3 regions of the Rhizobium aouanii genome follow, and region 3 is predicted to be linked to each of the others. Evidence: riboswitches for the same ligand, from Rfam matches in the RefSeq annotation. Region 3 holds a riboswitch; each other region holds the start of a gene.
The links. A riboswitch is a leader RNA that binds a small molecule or an ion and turns the genes downstream of it on or off. The one in region 3 is predicted to bind cobalamin.
Positions count from the first base shown of each region.

Region 1: it holds a riboswitch for cobalamin, as region 3 does, so the genes downstream of both, nrdH (glutaredoxin-like protein NrdH) here and cobU (bifunctional adenosylcobinamide kinase/adenosylcobinamide-phosphate guanylyltransferase) in region 3, are expected to answer to the same signal.
Region 2: it holds a riboswitch for cobalamin, as region 3 does, so the genes downstream of both, bluB (5,6-dimethylbenzimidazole synthase) here and cobU (bifunctional adenosylcobinamide kinase/adenosylcobinamide-phosphate guanylyltransferase) in region 3, are expected to answer to the same signal.

Region 1 covers NZ_JBAMYD010000037.1:5,433-12,296, forward strand. The annotation lists gene nrdF (class 1b ribonucleoside-diphosphate reductase subunit beta) at 1-242, opposite strand, end outside; gene nrdE (class 1b ribonucleoside-diphosphate reductase subunit alpha) at 441-2,591, opposite strand; gene nrdI (class Ib ribonucleoside-diphosphate reductase assembly flavoprotein NrdI) at 2,561-2,974, opposite strand; gene nrdH (glutaredoxin-like protein NrdH) at 2,984-3,205, opposite strand; cobalamin riboswitch at 3,487-3,710, opposite strand; gene V8P77_RS34360 (heavy metal translocating P-type ATPase) at 3,874-6,102, opposite strand; gene V8P77_RS34365 (MerR family transcriptional regulator) at 6,174-6,596, shown strand; gene V8P77_RS34370 (TIGR03862 family flavoprotein) at 6,665-6,864, shown strand, end outside.
Region 2 covers NZ_JBAMYD010000030.1:8,988-15,851, reverse strand. The annotation lists gene V8P77_RS33070 (NADP-dependent malic enzyme) at 1-767, shown strand, start outside; gene V8P77_RS33065 (ribonuclease H family protein) at 837-1,370, opposite strand; gene V8P77_RS33060 (DUF2865 domain-containing protein) at 1,619-2,716, shown strand; gene V8P77_RS33055 (SDR family NAD(P)-dependent oxidoreductase) at 2,726-3,472, opposite strand; gene bluB (5,6-dimethylbenzimidazole synthase) at 3,674-4,360, opposite strand; cobalamin riboswitch at 4,403-4,591, opposite strand; gene V8P77_RS33045 (methyl-accepting chemotaxis protein) at 4,954-6,828, shown strand.
Region 3 covers NZ_JBAMYD010000008.1:145,386-152,249, forward strand. The annotation lists gene cobN (cobaltochelatase subunit CobN) at 1-1,213, opposite strand, end outside; gene cobW (cobalamin biosynthesis protein CobW) at 1,218-2,267, opposite strand; gene cobU (bifunctional adenosylcobinamide kinase/adenosylcobinamide-phosphate guanylyltransferase) at 2,272-2,781, opposite strand; cobalamin riboswitch at 3,159-3,555, opposite strand; gene V8P77_RS15880 (chloride channel protein) at 3,815-5,605, shown strand; gene V8P77_RS15885 (adenylate/guanylate cyclase domain-containing protein) at 5,634-6,864, opposite strand, start outside.

The DNA of each region.
Region 1 (6,864 bases), on a different contig from region 3:
ACGGAACCGACGCCGTTCTGGATCGTGTCGAGCAGCGTCAATCCGGTGAATACACGGATGGTCAGTTGCTGCTCGGTTGGCGTCAGCGTCGCCCAGGAGGGAATGTCGTTCGAAAGCGGCACCTTTTCCGGCAGCCAGAAATTGCCGGTGAGCCGATTCCAGACTTCAAGATCCTTCTCGTCCTCGATGCGGTTCCAGTTGACGGCGCGCACGCGGCTGACCGGCTTCAATTGCATGTTCATTGTGTTCCCTCTTGAGAAATGTGTCCGGATTTGCCCCTCATCCGCCTGCCGGCACCTTCTCCCCGCCAGCGGGGCGAAGGGGATATGCCGCACCCTTTTCCGTCTTTTATTGCCGGTTCGTGTGGCAAGTCCCCTCTCCCCGTCAGAACGGGGAGAGGGTTAGGGTGAGGGGCAAATGCTCCGGAGCGAAACAGCAACTCACAGCGTACAAGACACGCAGCCCTGCACCTCGGTGCCGGACAGCGCCATCTGGCGAAGGCGGATGTAGTAGATCGTCTTGATGCCCTTCTTCCAGGCATGGATCTGCGCCTTGTTGATGTCGCGCGTCGTTGCCGTGTCGCGGAAGAACAAGGTCAGCGACAGGCCCTGGTCGACATGTTGGGTCGCCGCCGCATAGGTGTCGATGATCTTTCCCGGCCCGATTTCGTAGGCATCCTGATAATAATCGAGATTGTCGTTGGTCATGAACGGCGCCGGATAGTAGACGCGACCGATCTTGCCTTCCTTGCGGATCTCGATCTTCGAGACGATCGGATGGATCGAGGAGGTCGAGTGGTTGATATAGGAGATCGAGCCTGTCGGCGGCACCGCCTGCAGATTCTGGTTATAGAGACCGGAGGCCATCACCGCCTTCTTCAACGCGGCCCAGTCTTCCTGCCTCGGAATGTGAATGCCCGACGTCTCGAACAGCGTCTTCACCTTTTCCGTCGCCGGCTCCCAGAGCCGATCGGTATATTTTTCGAAATATTCGCCGGAGGCATATTTCGAGTTCTCGAAGCCCTTGAAGCTCTGGCCCCGCTCGACCGCCAGCAGGTTCGAGGCGCGTATCGCGTGGTAGGTCACCGTATAGAAATAGATATTGGTGAAATCGACGCCTTCCTCGGAGCCGTAGAAGATGCGTTCACGGGCGAGATAACCGTGCAGGTTCATCTGGCCGAGGCCGATCGCATGGCTCTCGTCATTGCCCTTCTCGATCGAGGGAACCGATGAAATGTGGCTCATGTCGGAAACGGCCGTCAACGCCCGGATCGAGGTCTCGATCGTCTTGCCGAAATCGGCCGAATCCATTGCCGCGGCGATATTCAGCGAGCCGAGATTGCAGGAAATATCCTTGCCGAGATGTTTGTAGGAGAGGTCGTCATGATATTCGCTGGCCTCGCTCACCTGAAGGATTTCCGAGCAGAGATTGCTCATCGAGATGCGCCCGGCGATCGGGTTCGCGCGGTTCACCGTGTCCTCGAACATGATGTAGGGGTAGCCGCTCTCGAACTGGATTTCGGCAAGCACCTGGAAGAATTCGCGCGCCTTGATCTTGCTCTTGGAGATGCGGGCGTCATCAGCCATTTCGCGATACTTTTCCGTCACCGAAATCTCGGTGAAGGGCACGCCATAGACGCGCTCCACATCATAGGGCGAGAACAGGTACATGTCCTCGTTGTTCCTCGCGAGCTCGAAGGTGATATCGGGTACGACGACGCCGAGCGACAGCGTCTTGATGCGGATCTTCTCGTCGGCATTTTCGCGCTTGGTGTCGAGGAAGCGCATGATATCGGGATGATGGGCATTGAGATAGACCGCACCCGCCCCCTGCCGCGCGCCGAGCTGGTTGGCGTAGGAGAAGCTGTCTTCGAGCAGCTTCATGACAGGGATGATGCCCGAAGACTGGTTCTCGATATGCTTGATCGGCGCGCCCGCCTCGCGGATATTCGTCAGCGACAGCGCCACGCCGCCGCCCCGCTTTGACAATTGCAATGCCGAATTGATCGACCGGCCGATCGATTCCATATTGTCCTCGACACGCAGCAGGAAGCAGGAAACCAGTTCGCCCCGCTGCTTCTTGCCGGCATTGAGGAAGGTCGGCGTTGCCGGCTGGAAGCGGCCGGAAATGATCTCGTCGACCATGTCGCGGGCAAGGCCCTCGTCGCCGCGCGCCAAGGCCAGCGCCACCATGCAGATACGATCCTCATAGCGCTCGAGATAGCGCTTTCCGTCGAAGGTCTTCAGCGTATAGCTGGTGTAGTATTTGAAGGCGCCGAGGAAGGTAGGGAAACGAAATTTCTTTGCATAGGCCTGGTCGAACAGGTCGCGCACAAAATTGAAGGAATACTGGTCGAGAACCTCTTGCTCGTAATAGCCCTCGGTCACGAGGTAATCGAGCTTTTCCCGGAGATTGTGAAAGAACACCGTATTCTGGTTCACATGCTGCAGGAAATACTGCTTAGCCGCCAAACGATCCTTTTCGAGCTGAATCCGCCCCTGATCATCATAGAGGTTCAGCATCGCGTTCAGCGCGTGGTAGTCGAGCGTTTCCGCTGCTTTCAAAGGGCGTTCAAGAATTCCCGTGTCCAAAACCGTTCCATTCCGTGTTTGACGTTGGCGACATCCGCTTCTGTGCCCAGCAGTTCGAACCTGTAGAGGTAAGGCACCTGGCACTTCCTTGAGATCACGTCGCCGGCGAGCCCGTATGTTTCGCCGAAATTGCTGTTGCCCGCGGCAATCACGCCGCGGATGTGTCCTCGATTTTCCGTATCGTTGAGGAAACGGATCACCTGCTTGGGAACGGCACCCTTGCCGCCGTCGCCGCTATAGGTCGGCACAACAAGCACGAAGGGTTCGCGGATATCGAACGCGTCTGCGCCACTTGGCGGAATGCGTGCCGCGCGCAGTCCGAGCTTGGCGACGAACCGATGGGTGTTCTCGGATCGGCTGGAATAATAGACGATCAGACCCATCGCCTTTCCTCAGGAAAGTGCGCTGATCATGTCGGGGCGGAAACCGGCCCAATGCTGCTCGCCGGCGATGACGACAGGCGCCTGCATGTAGCCGAGGCTGCGGACGCGATCGAGCGCTTCGGCATCCTCAGAGATATCGACGATGTCATAGTCGACGCCCAGGCGGTCGAGGGCGCGGTAGGTGGCAGTGCATTGGACGCAGGCAGGTTTGCTGTAGACGGTGATGGTCATGATATTCCTCGTAACGACGCGATTGGGACGCAGGACATCGATCGGAAATCTCTCGATATCCGTCGAAACCACTCTGTATTTTGCAGCGATGCGGCTCGTTCAGCCGCTGGGCGTGATCCGCCCTCTCCTTGGTGCGGGTGGCGGCCTGAACTGAGATACTGACATGACTTCACCCCGAAGTGGCTCAATGCGAAGGTTTCGGGGGCGGAGGTTCGGGCCAGCGAAACGCGATGCGGAGATTCCCCGCAGCCATGCAACGCGACCGTCCGGACACCCCGCCCGTGGACGTTTCGTTCGAGGCAGGTCTCCTGGCTCACGGGTCAAAGCGCCTGCCCAGCCTTCCCGGAGCATCATGCTCCAGTGACCTGAAATCGGACAGTTGCTCGCCGCTTACAGTTGCGGGGGCAGCTCCGGCATTGCCGCACCATGATGGCGAAACGCACCGAATTCCCGTCTTAGCCGCCGATCCTCACGAATCGACGGAACCTCGAACACTAGATATGGTACTCGAATCGCTGATGACGTCAACAAGTTGTTATGGCGTCGCAGCAATGGCGGCAACGAATCGCCGCGCCTGTGTATGATGTGGATAATGAAGCGTTAACGGGAAAGCGCTGTGGAGAACCCATCATAAAAGAGCCGGCAGAAGCCGGCTCCCCAAACGATATTCATATTTTTATTCGGAGCAGCCTGAGCGCATTGATCGTCACCAGCACGGTGGCGCCGGTATCGGCGAGGATCGCCGGCCAGAGACCGGTGATGCCGGCGATTGTCGTCACCAGAAACACCGCCTTCAGCCCGAGTGCGATGGTGATATTCTGCAGGATGTTGCGCATCGTGCGTTTGGAAAGTTCGATCATCCGCGCCACGTCGCCGACGCGTCCGTGCAGCACGGCGGCATCCGCCGTCTCCAGCGCCACGTCGGTGCCGCCGCCCATGGCGATACCGGTATCGGCCGCTGCCAGCGCCGGAGCGTCGTTGATGCCGTCGCCGACCTTGGCGACGACGAAGCCCTGGCGCTTCAATTCGCCGACGACCCGCTGCTTGTCCTCAGGCATCATCTCGCCGCGCCAGTCGATGCCGAGCATGCCGGCAACGGCTGCTGCCGTCCGCTTGTTGTCGCCGGTCAGCATCATCGCCTTGATGCCGGCTGATTTGAGGGCAGCGAGCCCGGCCTCGGCATCCTCGCGCGGCTCGTCGCGCATGGCGATAAGGCCGGCCGCAACACCGTTGACGAGCAGCACCGACACGCTCTTGCCCTCGTCGTTCAGCGCCGCGACGCGGGCGTCCTGTTCCGCACTGAGCGCCCCGCGCTCTCGGGCGGCGGGCGGCGACAGCAGGTCCAGCGTCTCACCGCCGACTTTGCCGGTGACGCCCTTGCCCGGCAGCGCTTCCAGCTCGAAGGCCGGCGGCACGGGAACGCCGTCCGCCTTGGCGCGGTTGAGGATCGCCAGCGCCAGCGGGTGGCTGGAGCCCTGCTCCAGCACCGCCGCACGCGACAGCACCTGCGACTCGCTCAGGCCAAAAGAAATGATGTCAGTTACCTGAGGCTTGCCTTCCGTCAGCGTGCCTGTCTTGTCGAAGGCGACCATCGTCACCTTGCCGAGCGTTTCCAGCACAGCGCCGCCCTTCATCAACAGCCCGCGCCGCGCACCCGATGAAAGCGAAGCGGCGATTGCCGCCGGCGTCGAAATGACAAGTGCGCAGGGGCAGCCGATCAAAAGAATGGCAAGGCCCTTATAGACCCATTCGCCCCATAGCCCAGCGAACAGCAGCGGCGGAACGACCGCGACGAGTGCTGCGACCACGACCACGCCGGGCGTGTAATAGCGCGAAAACCGATCGATGAAGCGTTCTGTCGGCGCTTTGGATTCCTGCGCCTCCTCCACCAGCTTGACGACACGGGCGATGGTATTGTCGGCCGCAGCCGCGGTGACGCGAACCCTGAGCATCGCATCGCCGTTCACCGTGCCGGCAAAGACGATGGCATCGACGCCCTTTCGCACCGGCGTGCTTTCGCCCGTCACCGGCGCCTCGTCGATGGCGCTCTCGCCTGAGATGATGATGCCGTCCGCCGAGATGCGGTCGCCGGAACGAACCATGATGATCGCCCCGACGGCGAGGCTTTCTGCCGGCACTTCCCGCGTTTGCCCATTGTCTTCGAGCAGCGCATTCTTCGGCACCAGACCCGTCAGCGACTGGATGCTTTCGCGCGCCTTGCCCGCCGCCACCCCTTCCAGCAGCTCGCCGACGAGGAACAGGAACACGACGGTCGCCGCCTCCTCGCCGGCATTGATGATGACGGCGCCGACGGCGGCGATCGTCATCAGCATCTCGATCGAAAACGGTGTTCCAGAGAAGGCAGCCATGACGGCGCGCCGAGCGATCGGCACCAGCCCGATCAGCATGGCGACGATGAAGGCATAGGATGCGATCGCCGGCACCAGATGGCCGACGATATAGGCGGCAACGAGTGCCGCACCCGAAAGGATAGTCAGCCGGCCCTTCCTGCTCTTCCACCAGGGACCGGCCATCGCCGCATGGTCGTGCCCGTGCAGCCCTTCGATTTCCTCGCCATGATCGTGAGGATGGTCGTGATCATGGCCCGCGTGATCGCGGTGATCATGTCCATGGTCGTGACGATGCTGCGAGCCCTGGGTATGCGCAGGCGCAGCGTTTCCGGCAAGCGGCGCGACGGAATAGCCGAGCCCGGTCACCTTCTTCTCGATCGCCTTGAGATCACTGCTGCCATCGTGGCGGACGGTCATCGTGCCCGCCATCACCGAAACGGAAACATCGGCGACACCCGTCAAGCGTCTGACCGCCGTATCGATCTTGGTTGCGCAGGAGGCGCAATCCATGCCGCCAACCCGGTATCGTGTCTCGCTCTCAGCCATGATCCGCTTCCTTGTCAAATAGAAGCATCCCTCCTACATCCTCTAGCGACTAGAGGTGCAAGAGGAAAATCATGAAAAAGATCACCATTGGTGAAGCTGCCCGCCAGAGCGGCGTCAAGGTGCCGACGGTGCGTTATTATGAAAGCATCGGCCTGCTCGCGGCCCCGAGCCGCAGCGAGGGCAACCAGCGCTCCTTCGAGCCTGCCGATATCAGCCGTCTCGCCTTCATCCGCCATGCCCGTGAACTCGGCTTCGAGATCGACGCGATCCGCACGCTGCTCACTCTGCAGGACGATCCGCACCAGTCCTGCGCCTCGGCCGACGCCATCGCCAAGGCCCGCCTCATCGAGGTCGAGCAGCGCATCCGCAGCCTGATGGCGCTGAAGGCCGAGCTGGAAATCATGGTGGAAGGGTGCGGCCACGGCCGCGTCGACCAATGCCGCGTCATCGAGGTGCTCGCCGACCACGGCCAGTGCACGCATCCGCACCACTGATCTCTGCCCTTGCAGGCGGTCCGCGCCCGCGCCAAAACTGATGCAGACAGAATCGGGCGAAGACATCCATGAAGCAGAAGCGGATTGCAATCATCGGCGGCGGCCCGGCGGGTCTCGCGGCTGCCGAACTGCTGTCCCGTTCCGGACATGCGGTGACGGTCTACGACGCCATGCCGACCTTCGCCCGCAAGTTCTTGCTTGCCGGCAAGTCGGGTCTCAACATCACCCACTCCGAGGATTATGCCCGGTTCACCACACGCTTCGGCGC
Region 2 (6,864 bases), on a different contig from region 3:
ACGATCCGCGCTTCCGCGAATATGTCGATCTTTATTTCTCCCTCGTCGGCCGCCGCGGCGTCATCCCGGAAGCGGCCCGCACGATCGTGCGCACCAACACCACCGTCATCGGTGCGCTGGCGCTGAGGCGCGGCGAAGCCGATGCGCTGATCTGCGGCCTCGAAGGCCGCTACGAGAAGCACCTGCGCGACGTCCGCCAGATCATAGGCAAGCGCAAGAATGTCCGCGACTTCTCAGCCCTCAGCCTGATGATCTCGCAGCGCGGCGCCACCTTCTTCACCGACACCTATGTCACCTTCAATCCGACCGCCGAGGAGGTCGCCGAGGCGACAGTGCTGGCGGCCGAGGAAATCCGCCGTTTCGGCCTTACGCCGCGCGCTGCCCTCGTCTCGCATTCCAACTTCGGCTCGCGTGAGTCCGAAAGCGCCACGAAGATGCGCAACGCCCTGCAGCTCGTGCGCGATGCTGCACCCGACCTCGAGGTCGACGGCGAGATGCACGGCGAAAGCGCCATCACCGAAGCGCTGCGCAAGCGCGTCATGCCGGACACCACGCTGCACGACGAGGCGAACCTTTTGGTCTTCCCGAACCTCGATGCCGCCAACATCACCCTCGGTGTGGTCAAGTCGATGACCGACGGCCTGCATGTCGGCCCAATCCTGCTCGGCACCGCCCTGCCCGCCCATATCCTCGCCCCCTCGGTCACCTCCCGCGGCGTCGTCAATATGGCAGCACTCGCCGTCGTCGAGGCATCACAGCCGGCGTGAGCCGGCTGCCCGCAACTCAACGAAAAAGTCTCTGAAGCCGTCCCGGCACATCTCCTGATGTCACACTTATCAGGCACTCCGTATCGACAGGCGCCCTTTATCCGCGAGCGCATCCGCGCGTTCGTTGCCGGCAATGCCGGAATGGCCTTTGCACCAGGCAATGGTCATGAGCGCATTCTGGGATAGCTGAAGATCGACCGCTTTCCAGAGTTCCGCATTGGCGATCGTTCGCCTTCGGGCATTCCCATTCGGGCTGCTTTTCTTCCAGCCGTTGTTCTTCCAGATATGTCGCCAGCTGTTGCAGCCTTTGATGGCGTAGACGGAATCGGACCAGATGGTCGCTGGCTCGCCGCTTGCTTCGCTGTTGATCCAGATTGCCGCCTTGAGGACGGCGGTCAATTCCATCGAATTATTGGCGGACTCTTCGGCGCCACCGAAGCCGGACGCGATTTCCGCCGCATCGCGATAAACGACGAATGCCCAGCCTCCGTGCCCGGAACCGGGTTCATAACAACCGTCCACGAAGACGTGGAAGCCGTGTTGGGTTTCCGGCAGCCCGACTGTCGTTGCGGGGGAGCTGAGTTCGTTAGCAATACCTGTCATATTCGACGTCCGGATATGAGTACGTTCCCCAAGCGATCAGGAGATTGGAGTGGAGCGCTTGGCCTCGTTGATTACCATCGGCAGCCTCTTCATAATCGAACACTCGGTCTCCGGCGGTCCGCTGGATAAAATCGCGAAAATACGCTAGGAATTTATCCCAGCTTATTAAGAGAAATACCCTAAGAGAACTGGCGGCGATCAACGCCGCAATCGACCGATCGATTCTTTGCTCATTCCGGGACGACGCCGTGAAACGCCGAAACCTGTCTCTTGCCCTTCTCCTTGCCTTTGCGGCGCCTGCCGCCGCGCAAAGCAGCGCCGTCTGTGAGGACCTGCGCGGTCGCCTTGCCGACCTGCCGCGATCGATCGGCAATGGCAACGGCCCGGAAGCGCGCCAATATTCCAGCGCCATGGCCGAACAGAACCTCGAGCTGCGCAAGGTTCGCAACGAGCTGCGCAGCAATGACTGCACCTCGGGCAGCATGGTCGTGATCGGTGGGGAGAATGCCGATTATTGCGCCGAGCTCTCGCAGTCCGAAGCCCGCATGATCGACAATATTCGCTATCTCCAGGACCGCCGCAACGAACTGGCAGGTCAGAACGGCGCCGCTGACGCGCGCCGTGAACTGATCGCCGCTCTCGACCGCAATGGCTGCAACAGCGAAAACTTCTATGCCCCGAGCGATCGCAGCGCCGCCGACCCCGCCCCTAGCGTCGAGGAACAGGCGATGCGCACCGATACCTTCATTCCGCTCGGCGGCGGTGAAGAGGTTGATCCGCGTTACGGCCTGCCGCGGGCCGAGATGCTCTCGCCGGTCAGCACCATGTGCGTGCGCAGCTGCGACGGCGGCTTCTTCCCGATCAGCTCGAACGCCACATCGGTCGATTTCGGCCGCGACGCCCAAACCTGCGCCAAGATGTGCCCGGGCATCGAGACCGAACTGTTCTATCGTGACGTGACAAGCACCGAAGCCTCGAACATGATCTCGGTCGCAACGGGCACGCCCTACAGCGCCATGAAGAACGCCTTTGCCTACAAGAACCGCACGCCCGGGGAAAAGTCCGCCTGCGCCTGCAATCTCACCGCCTATTACGAGGAGATGCGCGGCAAGCAGGCGGTGAGCGAACCGCCGCAGCAGGGCTCGATCACCACCATCCGCACCAATCCCCCGGCGAAGGATGCGGCAGCGCAAATCCCACCGCAACCGTCCGTTCCCGAGCGCCCGTATGATCCGACGCAGAACCGCGTCCGTCAGGTCGGCCCGCAATTTCTGGCCGGCGATCAGGGCTCGATCGACCTCGCCAACCCGGCAACGCCGGGCCCGCAGCCGCAACAGCAGCAGTGATTGAAATGGTCAGTAGGTCGTACGGCCGCCGCTCAGATCAAACGTCGATGCGGTCGTGAAGGAGTTCTCTTCGGAGAGCAGCCAGACGACCATGGAAGCGATCTCACCAAGTTCGACAAAACGGTCGCGCGGAATGCGGACGCGCATATATTCGATAAATTCGGGTGTTAGCCCGTCCAATATAGGTGTCTTTGCTGTGGTCGGCGTTACCGCGTTCACGGCGATCCCCGTCTTTGCGAGTTCCTTGCCCAGAGACTTGGTGAAGCCGAGCACACCAGCTTTCGCTGCGCTGTAGGCGGCGATGTTCGGATTTCCTTCCTTGCCCGCAACCGAGGAGATATTCACGATCCGCCCGTAGTCGCGCTTTGACATGACCGGAACGACGTGGCGGCAGCAGTTGAAGGTTCCCGTCAGGCAGACATCGACAACGTCTTTCCACTCGCCGAGATCGTATTCGATTGTGGGCTTGACCGGACCGGTAATCCCGGCGGAATTGACGAGGCCGTCGATACGGCCAAAAATCTCCTCGGTCGCCGCCGCCGCGTTTTTCACTGATTGGGGATCTGCGACGTTGACGCCGAAAGCGACCGTGCCGGATCCGAGAGCGGAAGCGCTGTCGTTTGCCATGTTTTCGTTCAGGTCCCAGATGGCCACCTTGCCGCCGGATTGGATGACGCGCTCTGCAATGGCATAGCCGATGCCGCGCGCACCGCCTGTGATCACGATGATACGTTCCTTCAAGTCGATCATGTTCATTGGGCCGTTATCCTCCGATTGAGCCGCCGAAGCCGAATATCTATTGGAAATTCCGGAATTTCGGCTTCAGCCTATCGATATGGAGGACAGGAATAAAGATATCTCGGCCTCGCACGGCGCCCACGATACCGGCATCGGTTCGCTCACCTTGACCGTCAATGGCGTGACTGTGCGATTGAGGCCATGCCCCACCGCACTGCCCTAGGTGTTCAGTCCCCATCCATCGTGGAAGACCAGTTCCTCGAGCGGTAGCCGCTGCCGCCAGCCTTTGACGGCGAGTTCCGGCTCGTCATAGAGCCGGTCGACGAAACCGGCGCAGAGCCAGGCGACCACCTCGATATGTTGGGGTATGCCGAGAATGTCCTTCAGATCGCCTTCGCGAAAAATGCTGACCCAACCGATGCCCACCCCTTCCGCCCGCGCCGCAAGCCAGAGATTCTGGATGGCGCAGACGGTCGAGTATGAATCCATTCTCGGATTGTGGGTGCGCCCCAGCACCACGCTGCCGCTGCGCGTGGGATCGCAGGTCACGCATATGCCGAGCGGCGCCTCCACGATGCCTTCGAGCTTGAGGGCGCGGTAGGCCTGCTGCCGCTCGCCGGCAAACATCAGCGCCGCCTCCTCGTTGGCGCTCGCGAAGGCATCCCGGACGCGCGCCCGCACAGCGGCACTTTTCACCAGAATGAAATTCCACGGCTGCATGAAGCCGACGGACGGTGCGTGGTGAGCGGCCGTCAGCAGCCGCTGCACAACATCGTCAGGCAAAGGATCGGGTCGAAACTGGCTGCGAACGTCGCGCCGCGTCATGATCGCGTGATAGACGGCCTCGCGTTCGGCCAAGGAAAAACCGGACGCCGCCGAAAGGGCATCCTCGTCAAAGGGTCGCATCGTCAAATCCCCAACAACGCAACCGTCCCGCCGTCCGCGCGGATCGGTCTATCTTGCCAGGCCGGTCTTCTGACTGGGCGTCATCCGTCTGCCGCAGCCTTCCCGGCAAAGGGCCAGTGGCATGATGAAGCGGCAAGCGTCGGCCTTACAGCGTTGGGCACGTTCCGGTCTTGCACCGGATTCCCGATTCTCCCGCCCTGGACGGCGGGCACCTGACGGCGCATCTATTTCAGCAAACCGGCGCGGCGGCAAGCCGCGAACCAGATGGTTGATTCTAGCCGCGCGCGCCAAGCGGTGCCATCTGTCTCTTTTCTTCGGCCGCGTAGGGAACATGGACGCGCGACATACCTCTTCTCCCCGGGGCGAGGCAGATCTCCAGCGGGCGCAATAGCGAAATAACCCGCGTGTGCTCCGGCATCCCATTCTACTTTATGATTTATTCACACATCAAATACACACTGCGTTTGCGCGTTTTGGGTTGCTATCAGGACATGGGCATGAGGGCTCGTGATGTAACCGCCAGCGAGGATGCCCGTATTGAGACGCCGGTCGGGAACATCTCCGACTGAGCCGCAATTCTAGGCTGCCGCGGAATGTTCCAATTTTTGAAAACGATGCCTCTGACAGCCAAGCTGGCGGCGATTATCGTTGCCGTCAACCTCTGCGGCATTTCCGCCTTCGCCACCTATACCTGGATGTACGAAACCCGGGCATTGATCGATGGCGCCAAGGCCAACTGGTCCAAGGATGCGGAGCAGTTTGCCTCTCTGGCCGCGGGCGGCGTGAAGTGGGGCAAGGCGAACGCCGTTCGCGAGGCCTATTCGCTCTACCGCGACGACCCTTCGCTCGATCTCGTGCAGTTTGCCGCATTCAACGCTGAGCCTGCCGCCGTCGACACGTGGACACGCGACGGCATCAACGGCCTGCCCGCACCGGCCGATCTGGTCAAGAGCCTCGGTGCCAAGCCGGAAAAAACGACGATCGATGACGGCGGGATATCCGCCGGCGTGGTCACGATCATAGCGCCGCTCCCGCTCGACAAATCAGGAAAAGCCACCGGCTATATCGTCACGAACTGGTCCGTCGAAAAAATCGCTGCTGAAGTCAGGCAGAAGGTTCTCGTTTCGCTGCTCACGCAGTCGCTGATCACCGCCTTGGCCGTCGTCGCCTTCCTTCTCGCCATGCGCAGCCTTGTTGGCCGGCCCATCAGGATCCTCAGCGAAAGAATCAGCGCATTGCAGAAAGGCGATCTGGCCTCTCCCGTCACCTATAAGGAAAATGGCGACGAGATCGGTTTTCTGGCACGCGCGTTGGAAGTCTTCCGCCACGAGGCAATTGCGAAGGTCGAAAGAGAGCAGGCCGCTGCCGAGCAGAGCGCCTCGCTCGACGCCGAACGGGCGCGCAACGCATTGTTCACGGAAGAGGCCAGCAACACCCAACGGCTGGTCATGACCGCTCTTGCAAATTCATTGGAAAAGCTCGCCGCAGGCGACTTCTCGATACATCTGGCCGATCTTGGTCCGGAATTCGATAAATTGCGGCAGGATTTCAACAACATGGTCCAGGCCGTCGCGGCCGCGCTGACGGAGATCAAGGCCGCCTCCGTAGCGGTTGAAGGCGGCTCCAGCGAGCTGGCCTCCTCCGCAGATCAGCTCGCCAAGCGGACCGAGCAACAGGCGGCATCACTGGAACAGACCGCTGCCGCACTGGATGAGGTGACCACGACGGTCAGAACATCGTCGCAGCGTGCCGAAAATGCCGGGAAGCTGGTCGAGGAGACAAAGCGGAGCGCCCATGTCTCAGCGACGGTGGTGCGCGATGCAATCGGCGCGATGGACCGTATTCAGACCTCATCGAGCCAGATCGGCCGCATCATCGGCGTCATCGATGAAATCGCGTTCCAGACGAACCTGCTGGCGCTGAATGCCGGCGTCGAAGCCGCGCGTGCCGGCGAAGCCGGCAAGGGTTTTGCGGTTGTCGCGCAGGAGGTGCGTGAACTCGCCCAGCGGTCGGCAAATGCGGCGAAGGAAATCAAGAACCTGATCAATGTGTCCGGTCAAGAGGTTGCCGCGGGCGTCGGGCTGGTGAACGAAACCGGCGACGCCCTGCTGAAGATCGAGGAGCAGATCAACCGCATCAGCGATAGTATCGCTTCCATCGTCCAGTCCTATCGCGAACAGGCGACGGGTCTGCAGGAAATCAACGGCGCGATCAACCAGATGGATCAGGCGACGCAGCAAAACGCGGCAATGGTCGAGGAAACCAACGCGGCCTGCCAGGAACTGCTGCAGCAGGGACGCCTTCTGCAGGACTCGGCCGGCAGGTTCGTCGTCGGCGCATCTACCGCCAGCCAGCCCAAACCCGTTCAAGTCGCCCGCCAACCGCGTCCCGAGCCCAGAGTCTTCACGCAGCGGCATGCAGGAAATGCCGCCGTTGCCGCTGCTCCCGGTGCCTGGGAGGAGTTCTGACGTCGTCTGCATCCGATAAGCCGTAGTTCTCAGCAA
Region 3 (6,864 bases):
CCCGCGCGAGCACCCGGCCATCGACTTCAGGCAGCGCCACGTTCATGCCGAGATCGCGCGCCGACAGGCCTTGTGAGGAAGAGAGCCATGCCTCCCTCGACGAGGCCGACAGGATCGCCTGCAGCACGATCGCCTCATTCGCCTCCAGCACCGTCGGCTGCCGGTCCGCACCCGGTGCCGAGACGGCAAAGCCCGTCGTGTTGATCACGACATCGGGTTTCAGCGTCGAAAACACGCTTTCGAGAATACCTGTGGAAACCGGATCCTTGAGGCTATAGGCAAAGACCGGCAGCGGCCGGAGGCCAAGTGTCATCAGCGCTTCGATCAGAGCTTCGATCGGCCCGGTCTCGCCGCTTTGGACGAGGGCGCGATAGAAGCTGATGGCGACGATGGGGGACGCCTGTTGCGCCGAGTTCGTAGTACCCCCCTCTGTCCTGCCGGGCATCTCCCCCACAAGGGGGGAGATCAGGGATGAGAGGTCCCGCTCCATATCCAAGGCCGAAGGTGCGTCACCTTCAAACGGTTCTTTTGTGGGAAGCCCATGCAACTTGCCGATCTCCCCCCTTGTGGGGGAGATGTCCGGCAGGACAGAGGGGGGTACCACGACCAAAGACGTCTCTGAAAGCGAACCAACAATCCGCCGCCACGCCTCGACCCCGATCACCCCCCGCCCCGGCCACCAGATACCTGCCTTAATCAAAGGCACAGCCGGCACCGGCTTCTCGGCACCCGACAGCATCGCCTCGGCATAGTCGAGAAAGGCCCGCGCATTGGCATCTCCGCCCTCGATCAGATAGGCCCAGAGCGCGTTGAGATCGTCGAGGTCGATATTCGAGAAAGGAACCAGCCCCGCATCCGGCCTGGCGTCACCCGGAAGCACCGCGATCAGCGCACCGGCGCGCGCTGCTGCCGCATGCAGCGCCTCCAGCGCATAATGAAAGTAGCTGGCGCCGCCGAGTGCGCGCACGATGATCAGCTTCGCATGCCGCGCCGTGCGCTCGATATAGGTGTCGACCGACATCGGATGCTTGAGACTCATCAGGCTGGCGAGCCTCAGCGAAGGTGCCGCCCCGCACTCGCGATGAGCGGCTGCAATCGCGGCAAGCTCGCTGTCGGCCGCCGACAGGAACAGGATATCGCCCGGCGTCTGCCCGAGGTCGATTGCCTCCTCGCCGTCGCTGATCGTTCCCTGCTGGGCCAGAAGCAGATGCATCGGGTTACGCCAGCGCTTCGATCGCCGCCCTCACCGCGTCCTGATCCATTTCGTGCAGGCCGATGACGACAAGGCGCGTGGCGCGTTTTTCGCTTGGCGTCCAGGCGCGGTCGAAATAATGGTCGATGCGGCTGCCGACGGCCTGGAGCTGCAGGCGCATCGGCTTACCTGAGACATCCACGAAACCCTTGAGCCGCAGCACGTCATGGGCTGATATGATGCCCTTCAGCCCTTCGACAAAGCCGGCGGGATCGGCGATCGGGCCGAGCTCGACGACGAAGCTGTCGAATTCATCGTGGTCGTGCGGCGCACCGTCCTCATGCTCCAGCTCGTGGCGCGACTTGCGATTGGCGATATCGTCCTCCGTGCCGATGCCGAGGCCGAGCAGGATGCCGGCCGACACCTCGCCATTCCGCGCCTCGATCATCACGGGCTTGCGCACCGTGCGGGAGGCGACCTCGTCGCGCACCCTGATGAGGCCGGCAGCGTCGATCAGGTCAGTCTTGTTGAGCACGATGAGGTCGGCGCAGGTCAGCTGATCCTCGAACAACTCCTCGATCGGGCTCTCGTGGTCGAGCGCCTCATCCTCGGCGCGGCGCGCATCGACGGCATCATGGTCGTCAGCAAAACGGCCGGCGGCAACAGCGGCGCTGTCGACCACCGTGATGACGCCGTCGACGGTCACCTGGGTGCGAATGTCGGGCCAGTTGAAGGCGGCGACCAGCGGCTGCGGCAAAGCAAGGCCCGAGGTCTCGATGACGATATGGTCGGGCCGCTGTTCGCGCTCGAGCAGCTTCGTCATCGTCGGAATGAAATCGTCCGCAACGGTGCAGCAGATGCAGCCATTGGTGAGCTCGATGATGTCGTCCTCGGTGCAATTCTCCGCACCGCAGCCCTTCAGCACGTCGCCATCGACGCCGAGATCGCCGAATTCGTTGATGATCAGCGCAATCTTCTTGCCGCCGGCATTGGTGAGCAGATTGCGGATCATCGTCGTCTTGCCGGCGCCAAGGAAGCCGGTGATGACGGTTGCGGGAATCTTCTGCTGGTTCATGGACTTAACCCTTCATTTTCAGCGGCAGGCCTGCCGCGATGAAATAAACTTCGGCGGCCATCGCCGCGATCGACTGGTGCAAGCGGCCGGCATGATCGCGAAAATCCCGCGCCATGCGATTGTCGGGCACGATGCCGAGACCGACCTCGTTGGAAACGAAAACGAGCCGCGCTTTCGCGGCGGGAAGGAAATCGGCAAGGGCGGCAAATTCCGTCGCCACGTTCCGCTCCTCCATCATCAGATTGGTGACCCAGAGCGTCAGGCAGTCGATCAACACGATGCGCCCCTCGCCGTCGATGACGGTAAGTTTGCCGACGAGATCGAGCGGCTCTTCATGCGTCGTCCAGGATGGGCCGCGATCGGTCTTGTGTTGGGTGATGCGCACCTGCATCTCCTCGTCCCATGCCCGTCCGGTGGCAAGGTAGTGGCGATCGAGACCGGTCGCCGTCACGAGGTCTTCGGCGAAGCGGGATTTGCCGGAACGTGCGCCGCCGAGGACGAAGGTGGCGGTCATACTCAAACGCCCCTCAGAGAAAGTGCGTAGCCGTGGCTTGTTCCGCGTGCACCATTCTCGGCTACTGAGGGTGTGACGCCCCCGTCTGTCCTGCCGGACATCTCCCCCCTAAGGGGGGAGATTGAATCGCCGAGAGCTTTTCTCCAAACAATTGATGTAGGACGACGGTCGTGCTGCTTGCCGATCTCCCTCCTTGTAGGGGAGATGTCCGGCAGGACAGAGGGGGGTACCCAGCATTCGACATAAGCGGCCGAAAGCACTCCTCTTGCAGCGCTGCTTGGAAGCGTCGCGCGCGCCGCACCAGGCCACGCCGAATTCAATCGTTCAGCCAAGACAACCTCCGTGCTGGCAACGGGCATAATACCCAGGTGTGGGCTTCTCGCCCGGCACGCATGGCAGGTCTCCTGGCTCGCGGTTATCGGCCGCGATCGGGGCTGACCGGAAACCGGTCGCCCTGATCGTGCCAGCGGATCATCCTCGCCTTCCCGGCTGCATCGGTGAAAAGGTGGACGATTCGTAGACTTGAGAGGCGTCCGACCCCGGTTGATCACCATGCATATCCAGTGGCTTTTCCGGCATGTCGCCCATCCCGCCCGCTTGCATTATTGCAAGCCGTCAGCCGGAAGGGCTTGATACCGGATGGAAGACCCTGACCGCTCTACAGTCGCGGGGTCGGCTGTGATGAAGGCGCCCGGCTTGGGTCCGCCCCGCCACATTCCCTTTTCATCCGGAAGGGCGCAACACCGATCCGGAACCATCCGTTATGTCAGGATGGTCAGTCGACCATCCGTTATCGGGATGGTTAGGCAAGCGCAGGGATGAAGTCAACCGGCCTTCGCGGCCGCCTGATCGCCAGTTCCGAGGCGTGGCTACCCAAACACGACTTACCCTACCTAGAATATCGTCATTTATCAGAGACTTACGTCATCGAAATTTATTCCAACCGCCGGCTTTTCGCCGCAATTGCATCGCAAGCGGACTGCGCGACCATCTCTGCCCTTGACCGGGCCTCTCCCCGCCTAGTTGTCTAGCCATGCTTATGAAATTGGATCGGCGCCGTTTCCGCGCGCTGCGTGTTTTCTTCGATCCGGGACGCCTGCGGGCGCTGACCCGGCGTAGCGAGGTCGGCCTGTCGCTGGCGGGCGCCGTCGTCGGCATCATCTCCGGTCTCGCCGTCACCGGCATGAGCTACGTCTCCAACGAGCTGCATCAGCTGGTCTTCGGCATCGCCGACAGCGAACGGTTGAGCTCCTCCGAGATTGAGAACAAGCTGCTCCTGCTCACCGCCCCGGTTATCGGCGGAGCCCTGCTCGGTCTGCTGCTTTTCGTGCTGGCGAAACGGCGCAAGAAGCCGATGGTCGACCCGATCGAGGCCAATGCGCTGCATGGCGGCCGCCTGTCACTGACCGACAGCATCATCGTTGCCGTGCAGAACCTGATCTCCAATGGTTTCGGCGCCTCCGTCGGCCTGGAGGCCGGCTATACCCAGCTTGCCGCCGGGCTCGCCTCGAAATTCGGCCTGAAGCTGCAGCTTCGCCGCTCGGACCTGCGCACCCTCGTTGGCTGCGGCGCGGCAGGCGCTATCGCCGCCGCCTTCAACGCGCCGCTGACCGGCGCCTTCTATGCTTTCGAGCTGATCATCGGCACCTATACGATCGTCTCGCTGACCCCTGTCGTCGTCTCCGCCCTTGTCTCCACCTTGGTCGCAAGACTGCTCGCCGGCAGCGATTTCACCATCGATATCGGCAGCTTCGGCTCGGTCGCGCCGGCCGACTATATTCCTGCCCTGCTGCTCGGCGTCTTTTGCGCCGGCATCGGCATCCTGATCATGCAGGGCGTCGCCTTCATCGAGGAGCTCGCGCGCAAGAGTTCGATCGCCCCACCCTTCCGCCCGGCACTCGGCGGCATCATCGTCGGGCTGTTGGCGATGATCTCGCCGCAGGTGCTCTCAGCCGGCCACGGCGCGCTGCATCTCAACCTTTCCCATGACGTGGCGATCCCGACGCTGATCGGCCTCTTCTTGTTGAAATCCTTCGCCTCGGCGATCTCGATCGGCTCCGGCTTCAGGGGCGGTCTGTTCTTCGCCTCGCTGTTCATGGGCGCACTGCTCGGCAAGCTCTTTGCCTATTGCGGCCCCTATTTCGCCGATGCGACGCTGACGCCCGTCATCTATGCCGTGGTCGGCATGAGTTCGCTTGCCGTCGCCGTCATCGGCGGACCGCTGACCATGACGTTCCTGGCGCTCGAAATCACCGGCGATTTTCCGATCACCGCACTGGTGCTCGCTGCCGTCATCACCTCCTCGCTGGTCGTGCGATCGACCTTCGGCTACTCCTTCGCCACGTGGCGTTTTCATCTCCGCGGCGAAAGCATCCGCAGCGCCCACGATGTCGGCTGGATCCGCAACCTGACGGTCGACAAGCTGATGCGCGCCGACGTCAAGACCGCAAGGGCGGGCATCTCGCTGGAGGAATTCAAGAAGGCCTTTCCGATCGGCTCCGCCCAGCGCGTCATCCTTGTCGAAGAGAGCGACAAATATGCGGGCCTCGTGCTGGTGCCGGAGATCTACGCCAACCCGACCGATGCGCAGGACGAGGGTAAGACGCTTGCCGATTTCATCCACTACCGAAACGATTTCCTGCAGCCGCAGATGAATGCCAGGCAGGCGGCGGCGATCTTCGACAAGAGCGAAAGCGAAGCGCTCGCCGTCGTCAACAACCTGATCGAACGCAAGGTGATCGGCCAGCTCAGCGAAAGCTATACGCTGCGCCGCTACAGCGAAGAACTCGACCGCCGCCGCCGTGAAGTGTCAGGCGAGATCTGAGCGTCGCCGCGCCGACCGGATCGACACTTCAGGATACGGCGTCGGCGAGTTTGAACACGTCGGCCCGCTTCGAAACCCCGCGCAATTCAAACGAACCCAGATACTCGCAGGCCACCGCGCAGGTGGTCGCGAAACTCTCCGACATCAGCAGATGGTGCCCGAGCGTGCCGCAGAGTTTTTCGAGCCGCGAGGCCTCGTTGACGGCGCTGCCGATCACCGTGAAATCGAGCCTGCCGCGCGCGCCGATATTTCCATAGAACACCTCGCCGAGATGCAGCACGACATCGACGCCGATGTCAGGACCTCCATCGCTCCTCCGCTGACCGTTCAGCACCTTGTTGGCTTCCAGAATATTCCTTGCCGAAGCCAGTGCGGCCATGCAGGCTTTTTGCGGGTCTTCGGCATCGGTCGGAAAGATCGCCAGCACGCTGTCGCCCATGAACTTGAGGATCTCGCCGGAATTCTCCTCGACATGCCGGCCGATCAGCTCGAAATGCTCGTCCAGAAACCCGGCGATTTCGCCTGGCTGATAGACTTCGGTCAACGCCGTGAAATTCCTGAGATCCGCAAGCAGGATCGCAGCATTGATGGAGCCACCCTTTCCCCTCTGGATCTCGCCTGCAAGGATGCGTGCGCTTGTTTTGGCGCCCGTATAGACGGCGAGGATATCCGCAGCGGTTTTCGATGCCGCGATGCGGTAGCAAGCCAGCCCCAGCGCCGGGAAGAGCTTCGCGACGATCGCCAATTGGTCGTCAGAAAATCCGCCCGGCCTGTCGCTTGTGAGAGACAGACTGACCCCGCGCAGCGCAGCCTCCTTCGGGAACTCCAGCAGGCTGACCAGGTGATCCGTGCCGCCGCCATGCGCGAATTCTGCAAGCTGCGGGTAGTCATCGACACCCTCACCCTTGGCGATGTTCCATCGACCTGACGTTTCGCCGCGGCCCAAAAGAAAATAGATCGGGGTCTTCTCGAAATTCAGCACTGCCGCACTGCCATATTCGGCATTCTCGATCGTGGTCGCACCGCCACGCACGAAATTGGCCGAGACGCCGCCATACATGGGATGAATAGACGGCATTGAGATGCTTCCCCGCCAGATCGGAAAGCCATCCGCAATCAGCCGATCGCACAGTCCGGCTATCAGCTCGCCAATATGCTCAGCTGTGATTCCATGTTCTATAAGCCACTGAATATGATTGTTAATTTCCGGACCTCCAAATGACCAACGCTGTTTATGGTCGGAAATCGGGCAAATGGAC